3 regions of the Acidovorax sp. ACV01 genome follow, and region 1 is predicted to be linked to each of the others. Evidence: predicted binding sites of a transcription regulator. Region 1 holds the regulator's gene; each other region holds the start of a gene.
The links. Region 1 encodes FNR, which switches genes on or off when oxygen is low (the NO sensors DNR and NnrR bind a similar motif). Its sites were predicted from a motif close to TTGATNNNNATCAA; they were not measured.
Positions count from the first base shown of each region.

Region 1 (9,805 bases):
CGCCGCTCAGGGCGGCTACCAACAGGGCCGAATAAAGCAATCCACAGGGCATTAGCGCCCAGAGTCCCCCTGCAGCGAGAACCCCGCCAGGGGCGCTGACAAGCGGCTTGACATGTGACCACACAGTGCGACCCGCCTGCTCCACCCATTGGGGCTGGCGGGCCTGGACCATCATCATCAACCCCCAGGCCATCACCGCGACATGGACCAGGGTCCACGCCGGGCGCAGCGCCGCCGTCTGTTGGGTCAACCATGCCAGACTATCCATGGCGAGCGCGGCCAAACCGCCCGCCACGGCATACCCAGCCAGCCGACCGACATGGAAAGCAGCCGTGCGCCGAATGACACCACCCCGAGGCATCCATTGCACAGTTTGGACCGTCTGCGAGGAAGCCTGTGCCTCCAAATCCCCACCCGTCTTGGGCAAACTCCGCGACTCTCCCTGCCCCACCAACGCTGCGCAGGGCGCGGAGCACATGGCTAAGCAATGGGACCCGCCAACCAGTCCCATCAGCAAGGCGGTCGAGGCAACCGTTGCAATCATGAGAGTCAGATGATGCGCGAAAAACGGGCTCGGTTGCGATCTGCCTGCAGGTAACGGTCAAAAACCATGGCGATGCCGCGCACGAAGAACCAGCCCATGGCCGTCACCTCGACCCCGTCGGGTCTCACCACGACGAGCCCCTGCTCAGCCATGGTTTCCAGTTGCTCCAGCTCGGCAGAGAAATAAGCCCGAAAGTCGATCAACCAGGCCTGCTCCATGGGCTCAAACAACAACTCACCCTGGCACATCAACGCCATGATGACGGCGCGGCGTACCAGGTCATCGCGGGTCAGGGCGAGCCCACGCACCACGGGCAAGCGCCCCTGGTCCAGAAAATCGTAGTACTCGTCCAGAGTTTTGGCGTTCTGGCTGTAGGTCGCCCCCACCCGGCCAATCGCCGACACGCCCAGGCCAATCAGATCGCAATCGGGCTGTGTGCTGTAGCCCTGGAAGTTGCGGTGCAGACGGCCCTGGCGCTTGGCAACCGCCAATGCGTCGGCCGGCAACGCAAAGTGGTCCATGCCCACATACACGTACCCAGCGTCCATGAAGGCAGCCAGCGAACGGGACAGCATCGACACCTTGCCCGCCCCCGCGGGCAACTCGGCAGAAACAATGCGGCGCTGGGGCTTGAAGCGCTCCGGCAGGTGGGCATAGGCATACAGGGCGATGCGGTCAGGCCGCAGCTGCACAACCTGGGCCAGCGTGCGATCAAACGACTCGGGCGTCTGGCGCGGCAGGCCGTAGATCAAGTCCACATTGATGGATTCAAAACCCAGCGAACGTGCGGACTCCACCAGCGAAAACACCTGCTCGGCAGGCTGTATGCGATGAACAGCCTTTTGAACCTCAGGATCAAAATCCTGCACTCCAAAACTCAGTCGGTTGAATCCCAGTTCCGCGAGCACGGCAAGGCGGTCGGCATTGACGGTGCGCGGATCTACTTCAATCGAATACTCTCCGCCCGGCGCGAGCGAGAAGCTGCGCTTGAGCATGACCATGAGTTCACGCAAGCCGTCGTCGGACAAAAAAGTAGGCGTACCACCACCCAGGTGCAGCTGGCTCACCACCTGCCCCGTGCCGCAGTGCGCTGTGTGCAGATCGATTTCGCGACTCAGGTACCGCAGATAGGTATCTGCCCGATCATGGTGTTTGGTGATGATCTTGTTGCATGCACAGTAATAACACAGCGACTCGCAAAAGGGGATGTGCACATACAGCGACAACGGCAACGCCTTCGTCATGGAGCCCAGCCTGCGCTGCTCTAGTGCAAGCGCATAGTCGTCCTGCCCAAACGCCTCGACGAAACGGTCGGCGGTTGGATAAGAGGTATAGCGGGGCCCTGGCACGTCGAAACGGCGCAGAAGATCAGGCGAAACAGCAGTCATGGGCAAATTCCTTGCGTACACTTTGACTGTGCCGTAAGCTGTCCCCCATGTCCTTGACCTGAATCAAGTGATGCACGGGGCCGAACAGCGACAATTTGATGCATGTCATTCGCCCATCCGTACCCACAAGCCTGTCTTACAGGCAGATGAGGCGATATGCTCAAACCTAACCCAGCATCTGTGCCTATGAACCCGCTCACCATCAAAGTCGCCTGCTCTAACTGCAACCTGCGCGAGCTGTGCATGCCGGTTGGCCTGAGCGAAGACCAACTGCAACGCATTGACGAAGTCGTTGCCGTCCGCCGCAAGATCAAACGGGGCGGAACGCTGTTTCGCAACGGCGAAGCCTTCACATCGCTCTATGCCATCCGCACCGGCTTCTTCAAGACCTGTGTAGCCACCGAAGATGGGCGCGACCAGGTCACTGGTTTCCAGATGGCGGGCGAGATTATCGGCCTGGATGGCATCGTGAACGATCACCATACCTGCGACGCAGTGGCCCTGGAAGACGCAGAAGTCTGCGTCATGCCCTTTGACCGCATCGAAGAACTGTCCCGCGAGGTCACCGCGCTGCAACACCATGTGCACAAGATCATGAGCCGCGAGATCGTGCGTGAGCATGGGGTGATGCTGCTCTTGGGCAGCATGCGCGCCGAGGAACGCCTGGCAGCGTTTCTGCTGAACCTTGTGCAACGTTTGCATGCCCGTGGGTTTTCACAGTCCGAACTCGTACTGCGCATGACGCGTGAGGAAATTGGCAGCTACCTGGGGCTCAAGCTCGAAACCGTGAGCCGCACATTTTCCAAGTTTGTGGAAGAAGGTATTGTCGAGGTCAAGCAGCGCCATGTGCGCATCCTGGAAACCGATGCACTCAAGCGCATCGTGAACAACCAGCAGGCCTGCCACTGACCAAGGCAATGCGTTGGCGGCGGCCTCTCTCCGTATCTACCGGCCAGCTACCGCAGCCCATCAAGGGCAAGATGAAGTCTTTCGACAGTCATCGGGGCGATCCCCCTCGGGGACCGGGCAGCGGTTGAGTTCAAAGGGCGACATCGCCAACAATGTCGTCAATGCGCTGGACGCCATGGTGATCATCCAGAACGCGAAAAAAGCAAGCGTGTAGACGCCCTGACGCGACAACGCCAACGGCTGCCCAAACCAGTGCAAGTCCTGCGGATCCACCATCGCAAAAACCAGCACCTCCATGACGCCTGCCATCAAGAAGGCCGGCCATGCAATCCACATCAGGCGTTGCGTCCACATTGATTTTTCTCCTGGTAAGGCCGCGCAGACAAACCGCATGGCCAGGGGGTGTTCAGCGCGGCTGGTCCTGGACCGGAGTGGCCGCATGGTTGCGGCCTTTCATCGCGGGAGCCAGGCTCTTGTGTGGAGTCTCCAGCGTCTTGTTGATCTCGATGCCCTGGCGGTAATAGTCCTCGGCGATCACGGGGTCGGGGCGCGAAATCGCCAGCCAGAGGGTGACAAAACCCGCAATGATCACGATCACAGGACCAGCGATGATCAGCCAGACATGGCCGAACTTCCACCATGGCGCCGTAGCGGAAGGGGCAGTGCCGAGGGTGGAACTGGATGGCATGTGATGACTCCTCAAAAATATTTTTCGTCAAAGCAAGGCCCGCGAAGACCTTGCACCAGTGTGCACGCGCGTTACCGCGGCACCAGAAACACGGATTTCTCAGTCACATGGGCGGCCCCGCCGAGTGCCTGCACGTCGAACTGCACAGCGTGCGATCCCGGAGGCGCCGAACCATACGGTATCTGCAGTCGGACAGCCACCCACCGGGACTCTGCCGCTCCGATTTCCACCTCAGCATCGGACGCCACTTCCAGCCCTTCAAGGCCACGCGCACCGATGCGATAGCGTTGGGGTCCTTCGGTTGCATTCATGATCTGCAGGCGGTAGATGTTCTCCAGCTTGCCACCGGCGACGATGCGAGAGAGCGCAGCGCGGTCACGCACAACATCGACCATGAGCGGCGTGCGCGTGACAAGGCTCGCCATCATGCCCACGCACAGGGCTACCAGCACTGCGCTGTAGATCAGCACACGCGGCCGCAGCACCCGGCGCAGGATCTGCGATTGGCTCCACCGCTGCGCCACGCCGTTCTGTGTGGAAAACCGGATAAGCCCCTTTGGGTAGTGCATCTTGTCCATGACCGTGTTGCAAGCATCCACGCACAACCCGCAACCAATGCACTCATACTGCAGCCCCTTGCGGATGTCGATGCCCACGGGACATACCTGCACGCACAGCGTGCAGTCAATACAGTCGCCCAGACCTTTGGCCTTCTGATCGATGTTCTTGTTTCGCGGGCCGCGCGGTTCGCCCCGCTCCACGTCATAGCTGACGATCAGCGTGTCCTTGTCGAACATGGCGCTCTGAAAGCGCGCATAGGGGCACATGTATTTGCACACCTGCTCGCGCATGTAGCCCGCATTGCCATACGTGGCAAAGCCGTAGAACAGCACCCAGAATATCTGCCAGCCCCCCTGCATCACCAGCAACTCCGCACCAAGCTCACGGATCGGCACAAAATAGCCCACGAACGTAAACCCAGTCCACAGCGCCACCGCGATCCAGATCACTTGCTTGAAGAACTTCTTGCGGACTTTCTCGAAGGTCCATGGGCCGTTGTCCAGCCGTAGTCGGGCACTGCGATCACCTTCGATCTTGTGCTCGATCCACATGAACATTTCGGTATAGACCGTTTGCGGGCACGCAAATCCGCACCACAACCGCCCCGCCACCGCCGTAAACAGGAACAGCGACAGCGCAGAAATGATGAGCAGGCCCGTGAGGTAGATGAAATCCTGGGGGTACAGAACCAGGCCGAAGATGTAAAACCGCCGAGCCCCCAGGTCAAACAGCACCATCTGGCGCTGCCCCCATTCAAACCAGGGCAGCCCGTAAAAAACGAGCTGCGTGAGAAACACCATGCCCCAGCGCCAGCGTGCAAACACGCCACTGATGGAGCGTGGATAGATTTTCTTTTGCGCCTCGTAGAGAGACACAATCTCGCCCTGCGACGAGCCATCGGATGCAATCGGTGAAATCGGGATGACCTTGCGAGCGGGCTCGCTGGGTGGCTTCATGGTGGTGTCGATCCGTTTGCTTCGAAGTACTCAGTTCAAACAATCCTTGGAGCGGCACCAAAGTACCGCCCAAGGTTTAGCGTGCAGGGCGCCTACTTGCCGTTCGACAGGCCCCAGACGTAGGCCGACAGTACACCGATCTGAGCTTCTGTGAGCTTGTCCGCCTGAGCGGGCATCTGGTTGACCTTGCCGTTGTTGACCATGGCAGCAATGGCCGCCTCGCCCCAGCCATGCAGCCAGATGTCATCTGTGAGATTCGGGGCACCCAGTGCCTGATTGCCCTTGCCATCCATTCCGTGGCAGGCTGCGCATGCCGTGAACTTGGACTTGCCCAGTGAAGCACGCAGCGAATCGTGGGGGCTACCAGACAGACTCAGCACGTAGTGTGAGAGATTGCGCACATCTTCAGGGGAACCCACTGCCGCAGCCATGGGAGGCATGTTGCCAACACGACCTTTCTCGATCGTTTCCCGGATCTTCTCGGGCGCGCCGCCATGAAGCCAATCGCCATCGGCCAGATTAGGGAAGCCCTTGCTACCCCGGGCATCCGAGCCATGGCACTGCGCACAGTTGTTCATGAACAGGCGCTCGCCAATGGCCTGTGCCTGTGGGTCCTTGGCAATGTCTTCCGGCTTCATCGAAGTAAAGCGGGCATACAGCGGCTCCAGTTCGGTCTTGGCTTTGGCCATCTCGGCTTCGTACTCGCCTTTTTGCGTCCAGTTGAGCTTGCCGGTAAAGCTGCCGAGACCTGGGTAGGCCGCCAAATAGCCAAAGCCGAAGACGATGGTGATGACGAACAACCACACCCACCAGCGCGGCAGGGGGTTGTTCATCTCGACCAGGTCCTCGTCCCAGACGTGGCCAGTGGTGTTGTCGGCGGTGGCCATCACCTTCTTGCGGCCCGCCATCCACAGCAGGATGCCGCAGGCGATGATGCCGACCAGGGTCAGTGTGGTCACAAAGACCGACCAGAAATTGCTGGTGAAGTCACTCATGGGGTGTTCTCGTTCTGGTGGGATCAATCTTGTTCAAAGGGCAGCCGCGCGGCCTCGTCAAACCGGGCCTTGTTGCGGCCCCGATAGGCCCAGACCCAAATGCCGACAAAGCAGGCCATCGATGCCAGCGTGGCAACGATGCGCATGGTGGTGATGTCCATGGCGAATCTCCTTTACTTGAGCGCGCGGCCCATGACTTGCAGATACGCGATCAGCGCTTCCATCTCGGTCTTGCCCTTGACGTCGGCGGCAGATGCAGCGATCTGCTCGTCGGTGTAAGGCACCCCCACCGTGCGCAAGGCCTTCATGCGGGGGGCCACACTGGCGGGTTCCACGGCATTTTTTTCCAACCAGGGGTAGGCGGGCATGTTCGATTCGGGCACCACGTCGCGCGGATTGTTCAGGTGGATGCGATGCCATTCATCGCTGTACTTGCCCCCTACGCGGTGCAGGTCGGGGCCCGTGCGCTTGCTGCCCCATTGGAAGGGGTGGTCATACACAAACTCACCCGCCACCGAGTAATGCCCGTAGCGCAGCGTTTCAGCGCGGAAGGGGCGGATCATCTGCGAGTGGCAGTTGTAGCAACCTTCACGGATGTAGATGTCACGGCCCACCAGTTGCATGGCGTTGTAGGGCTCGACACCCTTGACCGCTTCGGTCGTAGACTTCTGGAAGAACAGCGGAACGATCTCTACGAGGCCACCAATGGCGATCACCAGCAGGATCAGCACGATCATCAGGAAGTTGTTGGTCTCCACCTTTTCATGGGAGAAGCCGGTCGAATTCGATGGGTTGTTGTTAGACATGAGTTATCTCCTTCGGCTCAGGCGTGGGCCGCATTCACGGCAGGGATCGCCACCTTGACCGAACGGCCGGAGATCGCAGTCACCCACACGTTCCAGGCCATCACTACCATGCCGCCCAGGTACAGCAGACCACCGGCCACACGGATCACATAGAACGGATAGGTCGCCTTCACGCTTTCCACAAAGGTGTAGGTGAGCGTGCCGTCGGGGTTGATGGCGCGCCACATCAGGCCCTGCATCACACCGGCGATCCACATCGCGGCGATGTACAGCACGATGCCAATGGTGGCCATCCAGAAGTGCAGCTCAATCGCCTTGATGGAGTGCATCTTTTCACGGCCAAACAGGCGGGGCACCAGGTAGTACAGCGAGCCCATGGAGATGAGGCCCACCCAGCCCAGCGCTCCCGAGTGGACGTGGCCCACGGTCCAGTCGGTGTAGTGACTGAGGGCGTTGACGGTCTTGATGGACATCATCGGACCTTCGAACGTGGACATGCCGTAGAACGACAGCGACACGATCAGGAAGCGCAGGATGGGGTCGTCGCGCAGCTTGTGCCAGGCGCCCGACAGCGTCATCACGCCGTTGATCATCCCGCCCCAGCTGGGGGCCAGCAGGATCAGCGAGAACACCATGCCCACCGATTGCGTCCAGTCGGGCAGCGCGGTGTAGTGCAGGTGATGGGGGCCGGCCCACATGTACGTGAAGATCAGCGCCCAGAAGTGCACGATGGACAGGCGGTAGCTGTACACCGGACGGCCTGCCTGCTTGGGGATGAAGTAGTACATCATCCCGAGGAAACCAGCGGTCAGGAAAAAGCCCACCGCATTGTGCCCATACCACCACTGCACCATGGCGTCCTGCACGCCGGCATAGGCCGAGTAGCTCTTCATGAAGCCTGCAGGAATCGCAGCGCTGTTGACCACATGCAGCAAAGCCACGGCCAGGATGAACGCGCCGAAGAACCAATTGGCCACGTAGATATGTTTGACCTTGCGCACGCCGATCGTGCCAAAGAACACGATGGCGTAGGACACCCAGACCAGCGTGATCAGGATGTCGATGGGCCATTCAAGTTCTGCGTATTCCTTGCCGGACGTGTAGCCCAGCGGCAGGCTGATGGCTGCGGCCACGATGACCAGCTGCCAACCCCAAAACGTGAACGCCGCAAGCGGCCCGGCGAACAGGCGGACCTGGCTCGTGCGCTGCACGACGTAATAGCTGGTGGCGAACAGCGCGCAGCCGCCGAACGCGAAGATCACCGCGTTGGTGTGCAGCGGGCGCAAGCGCCCATAGCTGAGCCACGGAATGCCGAAGTTGAGCTCAGGCCAGGCAAGTTGGGCGGCAATGATGACGCCCACCAGCATGCCAACCACCCCCCAAACCACGGCCATGATAGAAAACTGCCGCACCACCGTATCGTTGTAGTGCGCAGCACTTGTTTTTGGAGAATCCATCGGGCACCTCTTTGTAATGCAGTAAGAGTTTGTTGCAGTCGGGGCCATCGGGCATTGACACAAGTCAACCGTCTCGGAGAATGCGCTCGCCCTCTTGTTCCACGCTCTCGAACTGGCCGTGGTACACCGCCCACCACAGCCCTCCCAGAATCAAAAGAACCAGCATTACGGACAGCGGAATCAGGAGATAAAGGATGTCCATCAGACAGGCTCCAGGGTTGTCTTCGAAAGATCCAGGGACGGCTGCAACGCGCTGCTGGCAGAAAGGACTGAGGAAGGGCACAGAGCCCCCTCCTCCTTTCGCGGCATCTCCTGCATCCCGGGCAGCGGAGGCAGGTCACGTGCGAGACGTGCCGCATTGAGCACCACCAACAATGAGCTCAGCGCCATGCCCAGCCCGGCCAGCCAGGCAGGCATCCAGCCCACCACCGCCAGCGGAACGCACAACGCGTTGTAGCCCGCCGCCCACCACAGGTTCTGGCGCACCACGCGCAAGGTGCGGCGCGCCAGCAGCACGGTCTGTGGCACCAAAGCCAGGCTGTCGCCCAGCACCACAAAATCGGCCTGCGACTGCGCCAGCGGCACTGCGCGGCCAAACGCAAAGGACACGTGCGCACCGGCCAGCACCGGGCCATCGTTCAAACCGTCGCCCACCATGGCCACCTGGTGGCCAGCAGCCTGCAGCGCCTGCAATGCGACCAGCTTGCCCTGCGGCGTGCACTCGCCCGCCGCGTGCACAATGCCTGCCTGTGCCGCCACACGCTGCACCGCGCCCATGCGGTCGCCCGACAGCAATTGCACCGCCACACCGCCCTGCTCCAGCGCAGCCACCACGGCGGGCGCCTCAAGGCGCAGGTCTTCCACCAGGTCGAAACGGGCCAGCTCTGACACCGTGCCATCGGCATGTTGTTCCGACAGCACCACCTGCAGCGCGGTACTGGCATCGTCCGCAGCCACGCCTGCATGGTGCGCAGATCCGAGTCGGACCTTGCGTACGGGCTGGACTGCATCCCTGGTGTCGCACACCATGGCTACCAAACCCAACCCCGCTTCCTCCTGCAAACCAGCTACCCCCCAGCGGCCATCACCCGCCGCAGCGGCCGCCACCACCGCGCGCGATGCCGGGTGCATCGAGTGGCGCGCGAGGGAAGCAGCCAGGGACAGCGTTTCCTCGGCGGTCCACCCACTGGCCGTGCGCACGGCCTGCAGTGCCATGCCGTCCCGCGTGAGCGTCCCGGTCTTGTCGAACACCACGGTGTCCACGCGGGCCAGCGCCTCCAGCCCTTGCAGGTTGCGCACCAACACGCCGTGGCGTGCCAGCGTGCCAGCGGCCGTCAGCATCGCCACCGGGGTCGCCAGCGACAGCGCACAGGGGCAGGTGACGATGAGCACGGCCACCGCCACCATGAGCGCATGCCCTGGGTCAGATGGCCACCAGCACATCGCAGCCAAGCCCGCCGCCACCAGCACCGCCACCAAAAAGGGGCGGGCAATGCGGTCA
Region 1 is NZ_JACUZT010000006.1:183,051-192,855, forward strand. It holds gene IB243_RS18165 (sulfite exporter TauE/SafE family protein) at 1-544, opposite strand, end outside; gene hemN (oxygen-independent coproporphyrinogen III oxidase) at 550-1,932, opposite strand; gene fnr (fumarate/nitrate reduction transcriptional regulator Fnr) at 2,119-2,841, shown strand; gene IB243_RS18180 (hypothetical protein) at 2,902-3,195, opposite strand; gene IB243_RS18185 (FixH family protein) at 3,248-3,529, opposite strand; gene ccoG (cytochrome c oxidase accessory protein CcoG) at 3,601-5,046, opposite strand; gene ccoP (cytochrome-c oxidase, cbb3-type subunit III) at 5,139-6,041, opposite strand; gene IB243_RS18200 (cbb3-type cytochrome c oxidase subunit 3) at 6,065-6,202, opposite strand; gene ccoO (cytochrome-c oxidase, cbb3-type subunit II) at 6,215-6,847, opposite strand; gene ccoN (cytochrome-c oxidase, cbb3-type subunit I) at 6,865-8,304, opposite strand; gene ccoS (cbb3-type cytochrome oxidase assembly protein CcoS) at 8,369-8,506, opposite strand; gene IB243_RS18220 (cation-translocating P-type ATPase) at 8,506-9,805, opposite strand, start outside.

Region 2 (9,805 bases), on a different contig from region 1:
GAGCGGCAATTGCGCGCGGACCCGCGCGCCCTGCACGCCGATGACCGCAAGGCGCTAATCCGCAGCCCATTTCTGCTGCTGTCGCCCAAGGTCGAAAAGCGTTTTGCATCCACCCATTTCGACAAGGAGGTCGGCATCTCCGCCCTCGTCGCGCTGGGCCTGATGATTGCAGGGCCCGCCATCGTGCACAAGCTGTCTCCCGACTCGTCCGACCTGGCGGTGCTGGTGTTCATGGCCCTGGGCGTGCTGCTCGTGATCGTGCAGATGGTGCTGGCGGGCGGGCGGTTCATGCGGCGCGAGGTAGTGCCGGTGCTCGCCCAGTGCCTGCGGCCCCTGCAGCCCACACCCGGCGAGTTGCAGACCGTGATGGCAGAGCTCAAGGCCTTGCGGCACAAGATGGCCAGCAAGCTCAAGCTGGCGGAACTGATCGCGCACATCTGGGGCCCGCAGGGCGCCGCCGGGGCGCGCGGCTGAATCAGGTCCTTGGAACGTCGGTACGCAGGCGGGGCGAGACGGCGTACTCTCGCTGCGGTGCTGCGGTGACCGCGGCCTACGGCTGGGGTTTTTGGGGGGGCTTCGACACAGGCGCAGCGGCCACCGAAGGCTGCCCCTCGATCCCCGTCACCACCCGCGCATAGCGCGCAAAGCTCCAGTACGCCCAGGCCCAGTCCAGCAGCACCACCAGGCGGTTGCGAAAGCCGATCAAAAAGTACACGTGCGCAAAGAGCCAGAACAGCCACGCAAAGTAGCCTGAGAACCGCACCGGCCCGGCGGGCGAGGTGAGGTCCACCACGGCGGAGTTGCGGCCGATGGTGGCCAGGTTGCCGTAGTTGCTGTAGCGGAACGGCTGCGTGGGCTGGCCGCTGAGCCGGCGCAGGATGTTGGCGGCGGCGGCCCGGCCCATCTGCTTGGCGCCGGGGGATACACCGGGGACAGGCGTCGGCTCCTGGCCGGGCGCGTGGCTCTTGGCCGCAGCCAGGTCGCCGATCACGCTGATCTCGGGGTGGCCGGGCAGCGTGAGGTCGGGCGCCACGACCACGCGGCCAGCGCGGTCGGTGGTGCACCCGGTGGCCTCGGCCAGCTGGCGGCCCAGCGCAGAAGCGGCCACGCCCGCAGCCCAGACAATGCATTTGCTCTTTATTTGATAGCTATTTGCGCTTGATGAATCAGCGCTGGATGGCGATTCGACCATCAGTCCCTCGGCGTCAATGGCGGTAACGCGGGCGTTGATGCGCACTTCCACCCCCAGCTTTTCCAGCTGCTCCCTGGCGCGCTGGCTCAGCGTCTCCGGCATGGACTGGAGCACGCGGGCGCCGCCTTCGAGCAGGATGATTTTTGCACTGGCCGGGTCGATGTGCCGGAACTCGCCCGGCAGCGTGTGGCGTGCGATCTCGGCCAGGGTGCCCGCCATCTCCACGCCCGTGGGGCCGGCGCCGACGACCACAAAGTTGAGCCAGTCGGCGCGGCGCACAGGGTCCGTCTCTTTTTCGGCGGCCTCGAAGGCCAGCAGGATGCGGCGGCGGATCTCGAAGGCATCGTCCAGCGTCTTGAGCCCGGGCGCGTGGGTGGCCCAGGCGTCCTGGCCAAAATAGCTGTGCGTGGCACCGGCCGCGACGATGAGGTGGTCGTAATGCAGGGGTGTGGAGGGATGGGGTCCGCCCTTCAGGTGTACGGTGCGTGCCGCCACATCGATGTGCGTGACCTCGCCCAGCAAGGTCGTGACGTTGGGCTGCTGGCGAAACAGGTGGCGGATGGGCGCCGCGATGGCCGGGGCCGACAGCCCGGCGGTGGCGACCTGGTAGAGCAGGGGCTGGAAGAGGTGGTGGTTGGTCTTGTCGATGAGCGTCACGTCCAGTGCGGCACCACGCAGCGCACGGGCGGCTTCAAGGCCGCCGAAGCCGCAGCCGATGATGACAACACGGGGACGGGGCGAGGGAGCGGAGGAAGTGGTCATGCCCCCATTATTGGGGCTCGCAGCTTCCGGGCGGCCAGTGAAACTGGCGCCGCCTTGGGCAAGGGCAGCAAGCCAAGGCCCGCCCCGAGCGGCGCAGCCGCTCGGGGGATGTTCCACATCAAGCCATAAAGCCCAGGTTGGTCGGGTAGTCGGCCCCGCCGAAGTGGCTCAGGTTGGGCAGCACACCCGGCAGTTCGCTGTTGCTCACGCCGAACCAGCTGGCCAGCGTGGCCGCGTATTGGTCCACCGAGGTGCTGGGCAGCAGGCGACCCTGGCCCACATGCCATTGGTCGTTGGCATCGGCGGTGTTGGTGATGCTGACCGGTGGCGCCTTGCCGTAGAAGGCCTTGCCCTTGACCGCGCCACCCACCATGAGATGGTGGCTGCCCCAGCCGTGGTCCGAGCCGTCGCCGTTGGAGCTGAGCGTGCGGCCGAAGTCCGAGGCCGTGAACGCCGTCACCTTGTCGGCCACGCCCAGTTCGACGGTGGCGTTGTAGAACGCGGTCATGGCTTCGCTCACGCGCTGCATGAGCGTGGGCTGCTGCGAGATCAGGTTGTCGTGCAGGTCGAAGCCGCCGAGCGACACCATGAAGACCTGCCGTTTGCTGCCCAATGTGGTGCGCGCGCCGATGAGGCGGGCGACCATCTTGAGCTGGTCGGCGAGCGAATTGCTGGAGGGGAAGGCCGTGGCCAGGTTGACCCCGGCCAGCCCCGAGGTGATGGAGGCTTCTGCGCCCACGGCCCGCGCGGTGACGCGGTTGTATTCGTTTTCCAGCGTCTGGCCGCTGTTTTGCTGGATCAGCGAGCTGAGTGCCGCGCGCACGGCCGTGGAGCCATAGACGTTGTTCTTGACGCCGTTGATCGCGATCGCGCCGTTGGTGCTGACCTGGTACTGCAGCGCGGAGTCACCCGAGAGGAACACCGCATTGCCCGTGACGGAGATGCAGGTGAACAGCGAACTGCCGTTGGAGGACAGCGCCAGGTCGCCGATGTTGCCGCCCCAGCCCACGGTGGAGCCTTCGGGCGAAGACGACTGCCAGACCGACTGCTGGTCGTTGTGCGAGAACAGCTTGGGGGGCAGCGGGTACAGCGTGCGGTTGCTGCTGCTGTACTGCGCACGGGTGAGTGGCACCACCAGGGGACCCACGTTCAGCTGCACGGCGGCCTTGCCGGTGTTGAACAGGTTCGTCAGCCCGGTCATGGCGGGGTGCAGTGCGTACTGCCGCCCCCCGGCCAGCGGCGTGGTGGGGGTGAGCAGCGTGGGCGTGAGCGCGGACTTGGCCAGGGCAATACCACCGGCCGTCTGGCCGGCCCCGCCGCCACGGATGGCGTTGTACTTGTTGTAGCTGTCGTCGTCGTAGGTGATGACGGTGTTGCCGTAGTCATTGCCGCCGTACAGGAAGACGCAGACCAGCGCCTTGTAGTCCGTGGCCGTGAAGGCTGCGGCCTCGCCAACGGCCGCGAGATTGAGCGCAAAGGGCAGGGCCGTGCCCGCCATGCCCAGCTGGGCCGAGCGGCGCAGGAAAGCGCGGCGGGAGTGGAGTTCGGGTTGGAGGAGATGCATGGCGGCGCGCCTTATTTCTGGATCAGGTATTCGGCCGAGGCCATGACGAGGAAAATCGCGGCCGCCACGCGGTCGCGCTTGGCGTTGTCCGCGCTCGCGGCCGTGACGGCCGTGGTCTTGAGGGCATCCGCGATGAGCTTGATGGTGGCCGCAGACAGTTGGCCGCCTGTCATGAGCAGGTTGACCCGGTCGACCAGCGCGTCGGCATCGGCCACGATGGCCAGTTCGTTGGTGTAGGCCGCCTTGATGTCGACGCCGTTGTTGCTGGTGCTACCGTTGTTGGGCAGGTCTGGCGCGTTCACGAAGATGCCGTTGCGGATCACGCCCTGCATGTAGTTGAGGTAGCCGCCCACGCTGCTTTCGTTGACGAGCTGGAACTCCGGCGCCACGGCGCCCGCCGTGGCCAGGGCGGTCGAGGGCGGCACATAGCCCGGCCGGAAGAAGTTGAACACCGACGGCGAGCGCAGCGGGCTCTGCGCCAGGCGCGAACCCGCCGAGCTGAGGTCGCCGATCTTCCAGCTGCCATATTGCGAAGCGATGCCGAACGTGCGGCCCCACTGCACGAAGCGCAACATGGGTTCGCGCAGCCGGCCGAACATGGCGTCCGTGAGCCCGGCGGGCCCGCGTGCCTCGTTGTCCAGCAAAACCGCCTTGACCACGGCGCGCATGTCGCCGCGCACGCCGACACCGTTGTTGTTGAAGGCGGCGGCCACGCGGCTCACGTAGCCCGGCGATGGGTTGCTGGTGACCAGGCGCTGGACCAGCTGCTTGCCGATGAACGGCCCCACGTTGGGGTGGTTGAAGATGGTGTCCAGCGCGGTCTTGAGTGCCGCCGCGCCGGGGGTGCCGGCGGCAACGGTGGTGCCCAGGAAGGTGGCGGCCAGCGTGGAGTGCCGCGACTCGGTGAGTGCCATGGGCAGCCGCGTGAAATGGGTGCTGGGCACGGTGCGTGTGGTACCCGGCACGGTGGTCTGCACGTTTTGCGACTGGTCGTAGTCGTAGCCCGTGAACACGCGTGCCAGGTTGGTGATGTCGCTTTGGGTATAGCTGTCGACCACTTGGCCCGAGCCATCGCGCTTGGCCGTGCCGTCCTGGTTGAGGTCCACGAGCCCGATGGACATCAGCTGGAGGATCTCGCGGGCATAGTTCTCGTCGGGCTGGCGGCCCGTGGAGGGGTTTTCCTTCTGGTTGCCGCGCGTGTTGAGGTAGTAGCCCATCGCGGGGTTGAGGGTCACGTCCTCCAGCAGCTGGCGGAAGTTGCCGAAGGCATTGGCCACGAGCTGGTCCCAATAGTGGGCGATGGCGTGGCTGCGCCAGCTGAAGTCCAGGCCCGAGAGCGATACCACGCAGATTTCGGACAGCGCGAGGGCCACGCGTTTGCGCAGCCCGTCGGTGGACGTCATGAGCTGCTGCCAGATCATGCAGTCGCCCGGGTAGGTGTTGTCGTAGTACGACGTGGTGTTGTCCACCGTGTTGTAGCCACGCTGGTTCAGCCAGTCCCACCCCTTGGTGCCAACGGGCAGACTGAACTGGTTGTTGATCCAGCCGTCGTAGGTGCTGGCGCGCAGGGTGGCAATCTCGCCCGTCGAGGCCGAGAACTGCGCTTGCAGCAGGAAGCGGGCCGCCTCCGAATCGGTGCCGGCCTTTGTGTACGTGTAGGAGCCCGCACCCGGGGCCGGTGGAGGCGGCGGGGGCGGTGGAGTCGATGGCCCCGGCGCGGGCGTGGGACCGGGCGCCGGTGCGGGCCCGGGGGAGGGGGGCGTCGTGGGGCTGGGTGTAGGGGCCGGGCCGGGGGTAGGTGCCGGGCCTGGCGTGGGTGTCGGTGTGGTGCCTGGAGCGGGCGTCGCGGGCGGGCTCACGGTGTCATCGGCTGCGTCGCCGCCACCGCAGGCTGCCAGCGCCACGCTGGCCATCAGGGCGGCGAGCGTGGCTTCCTTGGGCAACGGGGCCGGGCGTGGAGCCGCCTGCGCGGTGTCGATTCCCTCTGCAACTTCGGCAGGCGCCGCTGCGCGAGGTTCCTCTTTCATCAGTGTCATGGTGGGTCTGCTAGTTGTTGGTAGCGGGAGCAACACCACACGCAGAGCTCTCAGGCGCCCTGCATGCATGGACGGTGCGCTTCGGTAGCTCTGCCATGGATGCCAAGGCCTGGTCCAAGTGTATGGATTTGCAACTGAGAGCCTGTTGGGCTAAATCGTTATGAATGACTACAACAGTCACCAAATGCAACGGTTTACGCAAAGAGGCTGGTTTCGACTAGGGCGTGTTCACGCCGGAACTTGCTGGGCACCCTGCGGCGGCTTGTCCGGCAGCGGTGTAGTCCAGAGGCCGACGTTCGCTGCCACCGGGAGCCTACGCGCGGCGCACTGCAGTGTTTCTACAGTGGGCTCATCGCTGTCCGGCACCGTTTACCGCCATATCGGTGGCATGGCCGCAGCGAGCCACTCTCAAGGATGAAGACCATGAATGAAGACACCGTCAAGGGCAACTGGAAGCAGTTCAAGGGCAAGATGATTGAACAGTGGGGCAAGCTCACGAACGATGACTTCGACGTCATCGACGGCAAGCGCGAGCAGTTCCTGGGCAAGCTGCAAGAGCGCCAGGGCATTGCCCGCGACGCCGCCGAAAAGCAGCTCAAGGAGTGGCAGGACCGCCACCCTGACTTTCGCTTCAACGACTGACCGGGGTCTGGTGCCGGGGCCAGCCCCCTGCGCCTGAGCCGCACGGGCAACCAGCAGGCGGCCGGCGCACCTTCGCACCGGCCTGCTCCCTATCCCCTACCTATCCAATTCGAGGAGAAACCCATGAAATTCGCACGAACTCTGATCGCTTCCGTGGCTGCTGGCCTGCTGGCAACCTCTGCCTTCGCCATGACAGCCCCTGAACACAAGGCCGCCAAGGACCAGATCTCGGCCGCATACAAGGCCGACAAGCAAAAGTGTGATGCCCTGTCGGCCAACGCCAAGGACATCTGTGTGAAGGAAGCCAAGGGCAAGGAAGACGTGGCCAAGGCCGAGCTCGAAGCCCAGTACAAGCCCAGCGCCAAAGCCACCCAGAAGGTCGCCGAAGCGCGTGCTGACGCAGCCTACTCCGTCGCCAAGGAAAAATGCGATGACCTGAAGGGCAATGAAAAGGATGTCTGTGAAAAGGACGCCAAGGCTGCCCATGTGAAGGGCAAGCAAGATGCCAAGGTCGCCGCGGTGCAGGCCAAGCCCGCGGACAATGCTGCCGAAAAGGGCGCTGCCGTGGCCGAGGCCCGCAAGGATGCCAACGCAGAAAAGAACGACGCCAACTACAAGGCCGCCAAGGAGCGCTGCGATGCGCTGTCGGGTGATGCAAAGTCCAAGTGTGTGGACGACATGAAGCGCATGTACGGCAAGAGCTGATCCCCTGTGGACCGCACAGTGGCCGGTACTCCCAGCCGCTGGCAGTCTTAGAAATGCCCCGCCCCGTGCGGGGTATTTTTTGTTGTGGGGTCCGGATGGTGCTGCGCGGTTGGCGCTGAGCTGACCTGCATCAACACGCCCTGGTGGCTGGCGGCCTAAGCTCGTGCCCTGTTTTTGTCTCGCTGCAAAGGGATTCCCATGGCACAACTCGAATGGTCGGACGCGCTGGCCCTGGACCTGCCCCTGATGGACGACACCCACCGCGAATTCGTGGATTTGCTGGCCGCCGTGCACCGGGCCGAGGATGGGCAGTTGCTCTCCGCCTGGCACGCACTGGTGGAGCACACCGACCACCATTTTGCGCAGGAGGACGGCTGGATGGCGTCCACCCGCTTTGCCTCGGGCAACTGCCACAGCATGCAGCACAGGGTGGTGCTGCAGGTCATGCGCGAAGGGGTGGTGCGGGCCGAGCAGGGCGACCTCCAGGTTCTGCGGGTGATGGCCAGCGAGCTGGCGCTGTGGTTTCCGCAGCACGCCCAGAGCATGGACGCTGCGCTGGCCCTGCACCTGTGCCGCGTGGGGTTTGACCCGGTCTCGGGCGTGGTGCATGCGCCGCACGCGCTGCCGGGCGAACTGATCCAGGGTTGTGGTGGATCGACCTGCTCCGATACCTCGGCCGGTGTTGCCGCCGCTGAACCCGCAGCGATGGCCTGAGCTCGTGAACACGTTTTGAGAGCCGGGCGCACAGCGCCGCTGCCTGCCGGTCCGCCCACGCGGCCAGCCATGGCGCGGCGCAAGCGTGCTTTCACCCGTGCGTGGGCTGCGCCGGTGTGGCATGCTGCCAAGTCTCTAGGCAAAGGTGGGCGGCATGACCGCTTTGCTCCATGGCCGAAATCTCTTCCACGGTGGCGCTGTACGACGACGCCGCAAGCCTGCAGGCCCTGCAGCGCTACGGCATTCTCGACACGCCGATGGAGCCTGCCTACGACGAGTTGGCCGAGATTGCGGCCCATGTGTGCGAAGCCCCGGTGGCCCTGGTCAGCCTGCTGGACAGCCACCGCCAGTGGTTCAAGGCATCGGTGGGGCTCCCGCTGCGGGAAACCCCGCTGGACCAGTCCGTGTGCCGCTACGCAGTGCGGCAGCCCGGTGTGTTCATCGTGCCCGACCTCGCGCAGGATGCGCGTTTTGCCCACTTCAGCATCGTGACCCAGGAAAACCCCTTGCGTTTTTATGCCGGGGCGCCTCTGGTCACGCCCGATGGTTATGCCCTGGGCACGCTCTGCGTGCTGGACCACCGGCCGCGCCAGCTGTCCCAGAAAGCGCAGGACATGTTGTCCGCGCTGGCGCGCCAGGTGATCCGCCTGCTGGAGCTCAAGCGCGCCAACGACCGCCAGGGCCAGATGCTGGTGGAGCTGGAAGAAGCGCGCCGCCAGATGGCCGTGCTGGCCCATACCGACGTGCTCACCAGCCTAGCCAACCGCCGCTCGTTCACCGCGCGCCTTGTGCAGGAGCAGGCCCTTTTGCAGCGCGACGGCGAACCCGCCTGCCTGCTGATGATGGACATCGACCACTTCAAGCGTGTCAACGACGTGCACGGCCACCATGTGGGTGACCAGGCCTTGCAGCTTGTGGCCACGCTCTGCCGCGACGTGTTCCGCGCGGCCGATGTGGTGAGCCGATGGGGTGGCGAGGAGTTTCTGGCCCTGTTGCCCGCCACCCGGGTCGACCAGGCCCAGGCGGTGGCGCAGCGCGTGCATGCCGCGCTGGCCGCCCACCCGGTGCCTGGCGTGGAGCCACCGCTGGTGCTGACGGTGAGCATGGGGCTGTCCAACTTTGATCCCCTGCGCCCGCTCGACATTACCCTGCGCGCGCTGGATTCGGCGCTCTACGCCGCCAAGCGTGAAGGCCGCAACCGCACGGTGGTGGTGTAGGGCCCTGTGCAGCGATTTGCTTCCATTTTGATAGCTAATAGCGCTTTTCTCTAAAGCGCTGGAGCCAATTTTCATCAAAATCCCAGCATTGCCTCAGTGTCTCAGTGCCCCGGGCTGCGGGGCAGCAGCAGGGCCGCCATGCACCAGGACAGATCCCGCAGGGCCCGGCGCATGGCGGGTGAATCCTGCACACCCACAGGGCTGGGATCGCTGCGCGGGCAAAACGCGGCCTCCAGCACCTGCTGCTTGGCGCTGACCAGCGCCACCCGGTCTTGTGCCCGCAGGGCGGCCATCAGCTGGTCGCGGTGGCGCTGCACGCGCTCGGCCTCTGCCAGTGTCAAGGTAGGTGGGTGCGCTCCGGCGCCTGCCGCCGGGCCGGCCAGGTGCTGCGCCCAAGACCGGGGCGTGGTGTGTGTTGTCATGCGGCGCTCGCTGGGGGCGTGGTGGGGTGCGCAACGGGTGGGGCCGTGGGGCGGCGTGGCGGGGTGGTGCCCTGCGACAGCCCGTACCAGTTCACCTTGCGGGTCGCCACCATCACGGCCGCCAGCACCAGGAACAGCGCAATCGCACCCACCGCCAGGGCCGTCTGCTCCAGCTGCAGCAGCACGTACAGCAGCCCATACAGCACCGCGATGCCCCCGCCCAGCGGAATGCCTCGCGCCAGGCTGCCCAGCATGTGGCTTGCGTAGTAGGCGAGCAGCAGCACGCAGGCGCTGGCGGCGACGGCGTACGAGATGCCAAACGGCAGGTGCTCCGACAAGCTCACTAGCAGCAGGAAGAAGCTGCACAACGCGCTGCCCACCAGCAGGTACTGCACCGGGTGCACGCGCAGCTTCTTCATCAGCTCGAACAGGCCCACGGCCACGAAGGTCAGGGCAATGAACAGCACGCCGTACTTGGTGGCGCGGTCAGACAGCGAATAGGGGTTCACAGGGTCGATGAAGGCCACGCTGAAGCTGTCGGCGCAGTCGCC
Region 2 is NZ_JACUZT010000003.1:18,018-27,822, reverse strand. It holds gene IB243_RS08840 (hypothetical protein) at 1-474, shown strand, start outside; gene IB243_RS08835 (NAD(P)/FAD-dependent oxidoreductase) at 551-1,954, opposite strand; gene IB243_RS08830 (DUF1501 domain-containing protein) at 2,073-3,518, opposite strand; gene IB243_RS08825 (DUF1800 family protein) at 3,530-5,554, opposite strand; gene IB243_RS08820 (CsbD family protein) at 5,978-6,196, shown strand; gene IB243_RS08815 (hypothetical protein) at 6,320-6,901, shown strand; gene IB243_RS08810 (hemerythrin domain-containing protein) at 7,100-7,615, shown strand; gene IB243_RS08805 (sensor domain-containing diguanylate cyclase) at 7,786-8,832, shown strand; gene IB243_RS08800 (hypothetical protein) at 8,934-9,254, opposite strand; gene creD (cell envelope integrity protein CreD) at 9,251-9,805, opposite strand, start outside.
Region 2: IB243_RS08810 (hemerythrin domain-containing protein) is a predicted target of FNR. The motif match lies at 7,022-7,035, and genes of this name have one in related genera.

Region 3 (9,805 bases), on a different contig from region 1:
CCTCCCACGCAGCAACCGGGACTGGATCTTCTACTGACCTTTCACCACGCGCCGACCCACAGCCCGGCGCGTACCCACTCCAACCCTTCAGGAGCCCACCATGAACCCCTCGACTGCCCTGCAAGCCACGTCCAACTTCTACGGCGGGCATCCGGCCCTGCGGCTGCTGCGCCTGGCGCTGGGTGCCACCGAGCGCCTGTGGCCCGCCCTGGCCGTGCGCGCGGCCTACCGCCTGTTTGGTACGCCGCTGCCCTTGCGCAAACCCGGCCACCAGGCAGCACCGGCCAGCGGCTGGCGCACAGAACGCTGGCCGTTCGAAGACGCTGAGATCACGCTGTACACCCCCAGCGCCCAGCCCCATGGTCCGGCGGTGTTGCTGCTGCACGGCTGGGGCGGGCATGCGCGCCAGATGCTGCCGCTGGCCGAGGCACTGGCCGCGCGGGGCTTGCGCCCCGTGCTGGTGGACCTGCCCGCACACGGCGGCAGCCGGGGCAGCGTGAGCAACCTGCCGCAGTTTGCGCGCGCCATTGAATACACCACCGCGCGCCTGCATGCGCAGGACTCGGCGCCCCGCGCCGTGGTAGCCCATTCGCTGGCCGCCAATGCGGCCGCCCACGCAGCCAGCCGGGGCTTGGCCACCGGGCGGCTGGTGCTGCTGGCGCCGCCCGCATCGCCCCACGAATACACACGCCTGTTTGCGCAGGTGTTCGGCCTGTCCGAACGCACGCGTGCCGCCATGCAGCGGCGCATCGAGGCCCGCGAAGGCATCCTGATGCGCCAGTTCGAGCCCCCGGCCGTGGGCCCACGCATCACCCTGCCCACCCTGGTCGTGCACGACCGGGGCGACCGCATCAACCGTTTTGCCGACGGCGAGGCCTACCGCGACCACATCCCGGGCGCCACGCTGCTCGCCACCGAGGGGCTGGGGCACCGCAAGATCCTGCAGCAGCCCGATGTGCTGCAGTCGGTGGTGGACTTCGTGGCGAGCCAGGGGGCTGTCAGCCCAGACCGCTGAGCGCTTGTGCCAGATCCGCGCGCAGGTCAGCGGCGTCTTCCAGCCCCACATGCAGGCGGACCAGGCGGCCCTCGTCGGGCAGCGTGGCCAGGTGGCGCAGGTCGTAGGGCACGGCGGGCAACACCAGGCTTTCGTACCCGCCCCAGCTCGTGCCCAGGCTGAAGAGCGCAAGCGCGTCGATGAACGCCGCAAATGCGGCTTCGCTGCATGGCGCCAGCTCGAAGGTGAACGGCCCCGCAGCGCCCGAAAACTGAGCGCGCCAAAGCGCGTGGCCCGGGTCGGAGGGGAGCGCCGGGAACAGCACGCGCCGGACCTGTGGCTGCTGTTGCAGCCATTGGGCCGTCGCCAAGGCGGTCTGCTGGTGCCGTTCGAGCCGCACTGCCAGGGTGCGCAGGCCGCGCAGCGCCAGCCAGCACACATCGGGCGCCGCGTGGGCGCCGCTGCGGTCGCAAAAGCGCCGGGTGCTGGCCAGGTCTGCGTGCGAACCCGTGATGAGCCCCAGCATGAGGTCGGAATGCCCGTTGATGTATTTGGTGGCCGAATGGATGGCGATCTGCACACCCAGGGCGTGGGCATCCAGGAACACCGGCGTGCCCCAGGTGGCGTCCACCGCCACCGGGATGTGGCGCTGGCGCGCCGCCGCGCACACGGCGCGCGCGTCAAGCATCTCCATGGTCAGCGACGCGGGGGTCTCGATGTAGACCAGGCTGGTGTTGTCCCGCAGGTAGGGTGTGATGTCGGCGCCTTCCGGAAAGTACTCGACGGTGGTGCCCTGGGGCACCAGCTCCTGGTCGCAGAAGATGCGCGTGGGCCCGTAGACGCCCTGGTTCAGCAGCAGGTGGCGGCCCGGCCCGGCATGGGCGCTCAGCACGGCCACGATGGCCGCCAGCCCGCTGGCTGTGGCCAGGCAGGTTTCTGCGCCGGACAACGCGGCCATGCAGCGCTGCAGCTCAAACGTGGTGGAGGTGCCCGAGCGGCCGTAGCGCGGCGAGTCGAACACGGTCTGGTGGTGCGCGTGTTTGTAGGCGGCCAGGGTGCCGAACACGACGGTCGAGGCCCGCACCAGCGGCGGGTTGATGGCCTGGACGGCGTGGGCCGTCTCGCGGCCCGCATGGACAAGGAAGGTGGTGGTGTGCATGGGCTGGGGGCGGTTTTTGGGGAGGTGTGGCGAGAAGGTGGTTTCATAATAGGACGGCATGTCAGCACCAGAACGCCAACAAACATCGCCAGAACGCCAAGACGCCGGCCTGTGGGCCACGCTGGCCAAAACGCACGCGGCGGGCACACGGTTGCCCGTGCACCAGCACCGCAGCGGCCAGCTGGTGTTTGCCACGCGGGGCGTGATGCTGGTGGAGACACCCCACGCGCGATGGACCGTGCCGCCGCAGCGCGCGCTGTGGGTACCCCCGCACCACCCCCATGCGATCGAAGTGCTCTCTGCCACCGACCTGCGCACGGTGTACTGCCAGCCGGCGCTGGTGGCGCAGTGCGCATCGTTTGCGCGCCGGGACGAGGTGCACGCCGTGGTCGCGTCGCCGCTGATCCAGCAGCTGGTGCTGGGGCTCTTCAACGGCGGGTTCGACCACCCCACGCGGCAGCTGATGGTGTCCCTGCTGCTGCACACGCTGCAGCACACGCCCTGCCTGCCCACCCACCTGCCGATGCCTGCCAGCGAAGGGTTGCGGCGCGCGCTCGCGCTGTTGCTGCAGGCCCACCAGTGGCAGCTCCCGCTGCACGAACTCGCGGCCGAGGCCGCCATGTCCGACCGCACGTTCACCCGGCGCTTCACGGCGGAGGCGGGTCTGAGCTTTCGCGCCTGGCGCCAGCGTGCGCGCATCATTGCCTCGCTGGATCTGCTGGCCTCGGGCCGCCCGGTCAAGGGCATCGCGCACGCCCTGCAGTTCGAGAGCCCCGCCGCGTACATCGCCTCGTTCCGCGCGCTACTGGGCTGCACACCAAACACCTTCCGCCAGGGGCAGCACGACAACACGGCTGTGGCAGACGCGCACCCGTAGCCATGGCACGGACGGGCCACGCCATGGGGGCCACCGGGGACCGGGGGGGCCTCCTCTATCATTCGCAGTCCGCAGCCCCGAAGCGGCCAGCCCCTCTCGACCCCCAGATTCTTCCGATGCATCTCCTCATGTCCGCCTGGCCTGCCCTGGCCCTGCTGCTGCCCGCCCTGGTGCTGGTGTCGGCCATCTACTTCCTGGCCAAGGGCGACCGCAGGGCGTTTGCGCAACTGCTGGCCCTGCTGGCCTGCCTGGTCATCGGCGCGTTGCTGATGGAGTTCTTCATCTTCATGGCGGCGCGCATGGCGCGCTCGGGCAGCGCGGCGGCCATGCCGGTGCTGGGCACGGGCACACGCCAGCTGCTGGAGACCATGGCCAACCCGCGCTCCATCGCCGCACCCCCGCTGTCGCTGGCCGCGGTGGCGGCCTACAGCGTGCTGGCGGCGTACCTGTGGGTGCTGATCACCTGGGGGCTGCACCTGCGCGGCAAACCGGCGGGTGGCGCCAGGAAGAAGCCCGCCAAGGGCGCGCGCAAGCCGGCACGCTCGTAGAGCGCCATACTTTTCGGTTTTTTTGGGCCCTGGCGCTTATCCCACATCATTTTTTTGCTATTCAATTAATAGCATTCAGGCATGGTGCCTTGATACAGGGCAAATCGCCGCGCCGGGTGCCCGCCCACAATGGCAGGCCCCACCCCACCGTTGCAGGGTGGGTGCCGGGTGGTTTGGCCCGGTCTTCCTGCCATGACCTCCTCCTCACACAGCGACGTCCTCATCGTCGGCGCGGGCCCTGCGGGCCTGTCGCTGGCCATTTCCCTGGCGCAGGCCGGGTTCACCGCCACCGTGGTCGAACAGCAGCCCGAGGCCGCGCTGGCCCACCCCGCGCCCGATGGCCGGGAGATCGCCCTCACCCACCCCAGCGTGGCCACGCTGCAGCGGCTGGGCACCTGGGCGGGCTTGGCAGCGCACGAGGTGGGCACCATCCGCGAAGCGCAGGTGCACGACGGCCCGCTGGGCCAGCGCAGCGCCCTGCAGTTGGGCACGCAAGGCACGGGGCTCCCGGCCCTGGGCTTCATCGTGCCCAACCACGCACTGCGCCGCACGGCCTATGCCGTGGCGGCACGCACCCCGGGTGTGCGCATCGTGACCGGCGCCCAGGTGGTGCGCGTGGCCACGCAGTCCACCCACGCCGAGCTGGAGTACCTGCCACATGCGCCCGCCGGTGGCCCTGCGGCACCGCCGCAGCGTCTGCAGGCCCCACTGCTGGTGGCCGCGGACAGCCGCTTCTCGGCCACGCGGCGGCAGTTGGGCATTGGCGCACGCATGACGGACTTTGGCCGCACCGTGATCGTCTGCCGCATGCGCCATGCCCAGCCGCACGGTGACGTGGCGCACGAGTGTTTTGGCTACGAACGCACGCTGGCGGTGCTGCCCTTGCCGGATGACCCCCACGAGGGGCATGCGCTGTGCTCGGTGGTGGTCACGGCAGGCACCGCCGATGCAGCAGCGCTGATGGCACAGAGCCCGCAGGCCTTCGCAGCCACGGTGCAGGCCCAGCTGGGCGACCGCCTGGGGCCTTTGCAGCTGGAAGGCGAGCGCCACGCGTACCCGCTGGTGGCCGTGTATGCGCAGCGCTTTGCAGACCACCGCTGCGCGTTGCTGGGCGATGCCGCCGTGGGCATGCACCCTGTGACGGCGCATGGCTACAACCTGGGTCTGGCCGGTGTGGAGCGCCTGACAGCCGCCGTGATGGCAGCCCGCAGCCAGGGCCACGACATCGGCAATACCGAAACCCTGGCCACCTATGCGCGGGCGCACCACCACCACGCCTGGCCGATGTATGAAGGCACCAACGCCATCGTACGGCTGTACACCGACACGCGCCCCGTGCCGCGCCTGCTGCGGCAGCTGGTGCTGCAAGGCGCGCGGCGGCTGCCGCCGCTGCAGGCCGCCATCGTGGGGCAGCTCACGGGCCAGGCGCCAGGATGGATGCGAGCGCTGGCGCCCAGGCAGTAGCACAAGCTTTGCAAACGGCGCGCCCAACGCCAGCGCCACCGTGGAACTGGCTTTGCCTGCCCACCGGTGGCGTCCCCCTCAGGGGGAGCCATCTCCCACGCCCAAGGTGACCAAGCCGTACAGCGGCGCGCCCAGCCACGGCCACCACAGCGCTTCCAGCACCACACCCGGCCAGCCATAACATTCCGACACGCTCTGCTGGCGCAACAGCGCCAGGCGCGGGTGCGCGGCGGTCAGCTCGTCCATGTTGCCCACGCCCCAGTGGAACTCCGCCCCCGTGGGGCCGACGCTCGCGTGCTGCGCGGCATGGCCCACGGCCCGGTATGTCATCACATCGAGCACCAGGCGCGAGCCTGCCGGCGCACACTGCGCAAACTCGCGCAGCACAGCCTGCACTTGCGCGGGCTGAAAGTACATGAGCACCCCTTCGCAGACGATGAACACTGGCTGCACACCCGCGCCATCGCCCTGCGGGAGCCCCAGCCGCTGCCACCAGCCGGGCTGGGTGAGGTCCGCCGTGGCCTGGCGCGTGCGCGGGCAGCGCACCGGCAGCAGCTGCCCGCGCAGGTCCATGACCTCGGGCAGATCGGCATCCAGCCACTGGTTGGCGCCCGTATCGAGCCACTGGAAGTGGTGTGACAGGCCACACCCCAGGCTCACACCACGGGCCTGCGGGTGCGCGAGGAAAAAGCTGCGGCCCGCGTCCTTGATGGCGCGCGTGCGCCACAGTACGTTGAGCACCGTGGGCAAGTCGTCCAGGCACGGTTCCACATCGGCACCCAGGCGCTCCACCAGGCTGGTGGCCACCACGTCGTTGCAGGCCAGCCAAGGAAAGTAACGGCTCCCCCGCGCGCGCGCTGCCAGCGGGATCAGCAGGGTGCTGGGCACGGCCCGCAGGTGTGCGCGCTGCAGCAGGCAGGGGGTAGCGGCGTCGGAGGCGGCGGCGCCATCCCCCGCGTTCTCAGGGTTGCGCTGCGCCGGGGCGGCAGCGGTGCGGGCACGGCGTCGGGTTGGGGGCGGATGCGGCTGCAAGGTCCTCTCCTCCTGTGGCCACCGGGTGCCACGGCTGGTTGGTTGTTTGCGACGGGGCCCACCAGAACACAGGCCTGCGCCATTGTGAACGGGTTGGAGTGTGGTGCGGGGGATGGGCTGGGTGCGTGAAGGGACACCATCACGCCCTCCATCCGGCGCTGCCGCTGTGTCAACGCTCCATGATCCGCGCAAACGCAAGTGGCCGCCAGAGCCTGTGTGGGGTGTTCTTGATGGATCGCAAGGGCGTGGCTACACTGCGGCCCTTCACCACCTGGGTACCGCTTCATCGTACTGCCCGTGTCACTCGGTACAAGTGACAAACGGGCATGTTCGGCCAAGGTGCCCCATGAATCCAAACCTATCGGCCTGGCTGCTCGTCGCAGCCAGCGTCATTGCAGAAGTTGCCGGAACCGTCGCGCTCAAGTACTCCGATGGCTTTTCCAGACCCCTCCCATCCGGCATGGCCGCTGCGTGCTACGCGCTCGCCATCTGGCTCATGGCCGTGGCCATGCGCCAACTGGGCATGGGCATCACCTATGCGGTCTGGGCCGCAAGCGGCACGGCGGCCACGGCCATCGTGGGGGTTGCGTTGTTTGGCGAGCCAATGGACACCATCAAGGCACTGGGCCTGGTTTGTGTGGTGGGAGGCGTTGTGATGCTCCACCTTGGAAACCCTCAGTGATGGCTCCTGGTGTTGATCACCGCCCACACCAAGGCCACCCCGGCCGACAGCAGGTCGCCCGTGAATGAACTGTCATCGGCATCGCTGGTGCCGGTAAACGCCCGCTTTTGCCGCTCACGCTCGGCGCGCGTGCGGTCGCGCTCCAGGGCCACCAGCGCGTCGCCGATGTCCACCGGGCTGGAGGGCATGGCCCGCGGACTGCTGGCTTTGGCATAGCCCTCCATGGCGCGCACCACGGCCTCGGGGTCGATCAGCGAGAACGCGGCCCGGCAGTAGGGGCAGGCGTGGTCCTTGCGGATGTCCACAGGGGCACCGCAACTGGTGCAGTAGATGGCGCCCACGCGTTTGGCCAGGTCGTCGATCTCGGGGCGCGTCATGTGGCGCACAAAGCCTTTTTCCACCATGAAGGAGGAGAAGGTGCTGAAACGGCCATGCTGGCGCCCGCAGCGGTAGATCATGTAGCGGCCGCTGCGCACCACATCAAACCCTTTTTCCAGTGGCTTCACGCAGCGCGGGCAGGCCATGCTATCGCTCAGGGGCTGGTGATGGTCAATGCGGTGCTCATGCAGCAGGCGGAACAGCTCGACCACCGAAGCGGGGGTGAGCTTGAGGTTCTCGTGCCGGTCAAACCACAGGCCCTGGCAGGCAAAACAGATGTCCAGCTCCAGCGCCCCTCCCAGGTTACTGGCGAACTGGTGTACCTCCATCGGCTGGCGGCAGGACGGGCAGGACGGTGCGGATGTCATGGGTGGTCGATGAAAAGTGCCGGTGGCTCTAGCGGTGGCCGGTGCCGCAGATGCTAACCGCCCTGCCCGGCCACCAGCGGCCATCGGCAGCCAGCGCGGGCACGGTGGCCAGGGACCGGCCGGCATCAAAATCAGGGTAAACCCGCATTTCGGCATGCCCGCTTGCTACGATCAGCGTCTTTGCAGACAGTGGGCAGTGCAATGAGGCACCCAGCGCACCGGGCGCAGCCGTTTCTCCGCACCTGTTTGCCGATCCCCCCACGGAGCACGTTCATGACTTTGGCTGATCGGGTGTTGTACCCGGACTTTCTCTCCCGCACCATGTCCGCCGATGAAGCGGCCGCCCTGATCCCCGCCGGTGCCCACGTGGGCATGAGCGGCTTTACCGGCGCGGGCTACCCCAAGGCGGTGCCGGGCGCGCTGGCCCGCCGCATCGAGAGCCTGAACGCGCAGGGCCATGGCTTCAAGATCGGCCTGTGGACCGGGGCGTCCACCGCGCCGGAACTCGACGGCGCGCTGGCCCAGGTGGACGGCATCGAGATGCGCCTGCCCTACCAGTCCGACCCCACGGTGCGCCGCCAGATCAATGCGGGGCAGATGCAGTACGTGGACATCCACCTGTCGCATGTGGCGCAGTTCGTGTGGTTTGGCTTCCTGGGCAAGCTCGACGTGGCCGTGGTCGAGGTGGCGGGCGTGTTGCCCGACGGGCGGCTGATTCCCTCGTCCTCGGTGGGCAACAACAAGACCTGGCTGGACCAGGCCGACAAGGTGATCCTTGAAGTGAATGCCTGGCACAACCCGGGGCTCGAAGGCATGCACGACATCTACTACGGCACCGACGTGCCGCCACACCGCAAGCCCATTCCGATGACGCGGCCCGACGAGCGCATTGGCGAGCCCTACCTGCGCTGCGACCCGTCCAAGGTGATCGCGGTGGTGGTGACGAACCAGCCCGACCGCAACTCGGTCTACGCCGCACCCGACGACACCTCGAACCGCATCGCGGGCCACATCATCGAGTTTCTGCAGCACGAGGTGAAGAAGGGCCGCCTGCCCAAGGACCTGCTGCCACTGCAGTCGGGCGTGGGCAACATCGCCAACGCGGTGCTGGCTGGGTTGAACCACGGTCCGTTCGAGAACCTCACGGCCTACACCGAGGTGCTGCAGGATGGAATGCTGGACATGCTGCGCTCGGGCAAGCTCGCCAGCGCCTCGGCCACCGCCCTGTCGCTGAGCCCGGCGGCGATGCAGGATTTCAACGAGCGCATCGACTTCTACAAGCAGCGCATCGTGCTGCGCCCGCAGGAGATCAGCAACCACCCCGAGTTGATCCGCCGCATGGGCCTGATCGCGATGAACGGCATGATCGAGGCCGACATCTACGGCAACGTGAACTCCACCCACATCATGGGCTCGGCCATCATGAACGGCATCGGCGGCTCGGGCGACTTTGCGCGCAATGCCTACCTGTCGATCTTCATGACACCGTCGCTGGCCAAGAACGGCAGCATCTCGTGCATCGTGCCCATGGCCTCGCATGTGGACCACACCGAGCACGATGTGCAGATCCTCGTCACCGAACAGGGCCTAGCCGACCTGCGCGGCCACTCGCCCACGCAGCGGGCCGAGCTCATCATCGACCGCTGCGCCCACCCGGACTTCCGCCCTGCCCTGCACGACTACGTGGCCCGCGCCAAGCGGGGCGCCGTGGGCCAGCACACACCCCACCTGCTGGGCGAGGCGCTGTCGTGGCACCAGCGGTATGTGGAGACCGGCAACATGCGGCAGACCCCGTCCACCTGAGCACCGGGCGCCCGCACCGGAGGGCGCGCCGATTCCCTGGCCCGGGACAGGGACTACAGCGGGTTGCCACAGATCTCCGGCTAAAATAAGGGTTAACCCTAGGTTGCTTGACCCCTTCACCCCCCAGTTTTCCCTCCAACACCAGCCCCGTCCGGGCTGGTTGTGTTTTTTTGTCTGCGAGTTTTCTTCACCATGCAACGCCGTCAGTTCACCCAATCCCTTGTCGCCGCCAGCACCGGCCTGCTGCTTGCCACGTCGTCACGCGCCGTGGGCGTGCAAGACCCCATGGACGCCAAGAGCGTGACCATCGGCTGCTCCATCGGACTGACCGGCGCGCTCGCCAGCCTGGGCAAGGAGCTCAAGCAGGGGCTGGATGCGGGCATCGCCCACGCCAATGCACGCAACATCCATGGCCGCGAGATCAAGCTGCTGGCGCTGGACGACGGCTACGACGCCGCCCGCTCCGAAGACAACGCGCGCAAGCTGATTGCCGACGCCAA
Region 3 is NZ_JACUZT010000003.1:252,927-262,731, forward strand. It holds gene IB243_RS27280 (hypothetical protein) at 1-37, shown strand, start outside; gene IB243_RS09850 (alpha/beta fold hydrolase) at 101-1,015, shown strand; gene IB243_RS09855 (PLP-dependent aspartate aminotransferase family protein) at 999-2,153, opposite strand; gene IB243_RS09860 (helix-turn-helix transcriptional regulator) at 2,212-3,030, shown strand; gene IB243_RS09865 (hypothetical protein) at 3,159-3,578, shown strand; gene ubiM (5-demethoxyubiquinol-8 5-hydroxylase UbiM) at 3,771-5,042, shown strand; gene IB243_RS09875 (class I SAM-dependent methyltransferase) at 5,121-6,074, opposite strand; gene IB243_RS09880 (multidrug efflux SMR transporter) at 6,421-6,756, shown strand; gene IB243_RS09885 (zf-TFIIB domain-containing protein) at 6,750-7,502, opposite strand; gene IB243_RS09890 (acetyl-CoA hydrolase/transferase family protein) at 7,776-9,305, shown strand; gene IB243_RS09895 (ABC transporter substrate-binding protein) at 9,498-9,805, shown strand, end outside.
Region 3: ubiM (5-demethoxyubiquinol-8 5-hydroxylase UbiM) is a predicted target of FNR. The motif match lies at 3,668-3,681, and genes of this name have one in related genera.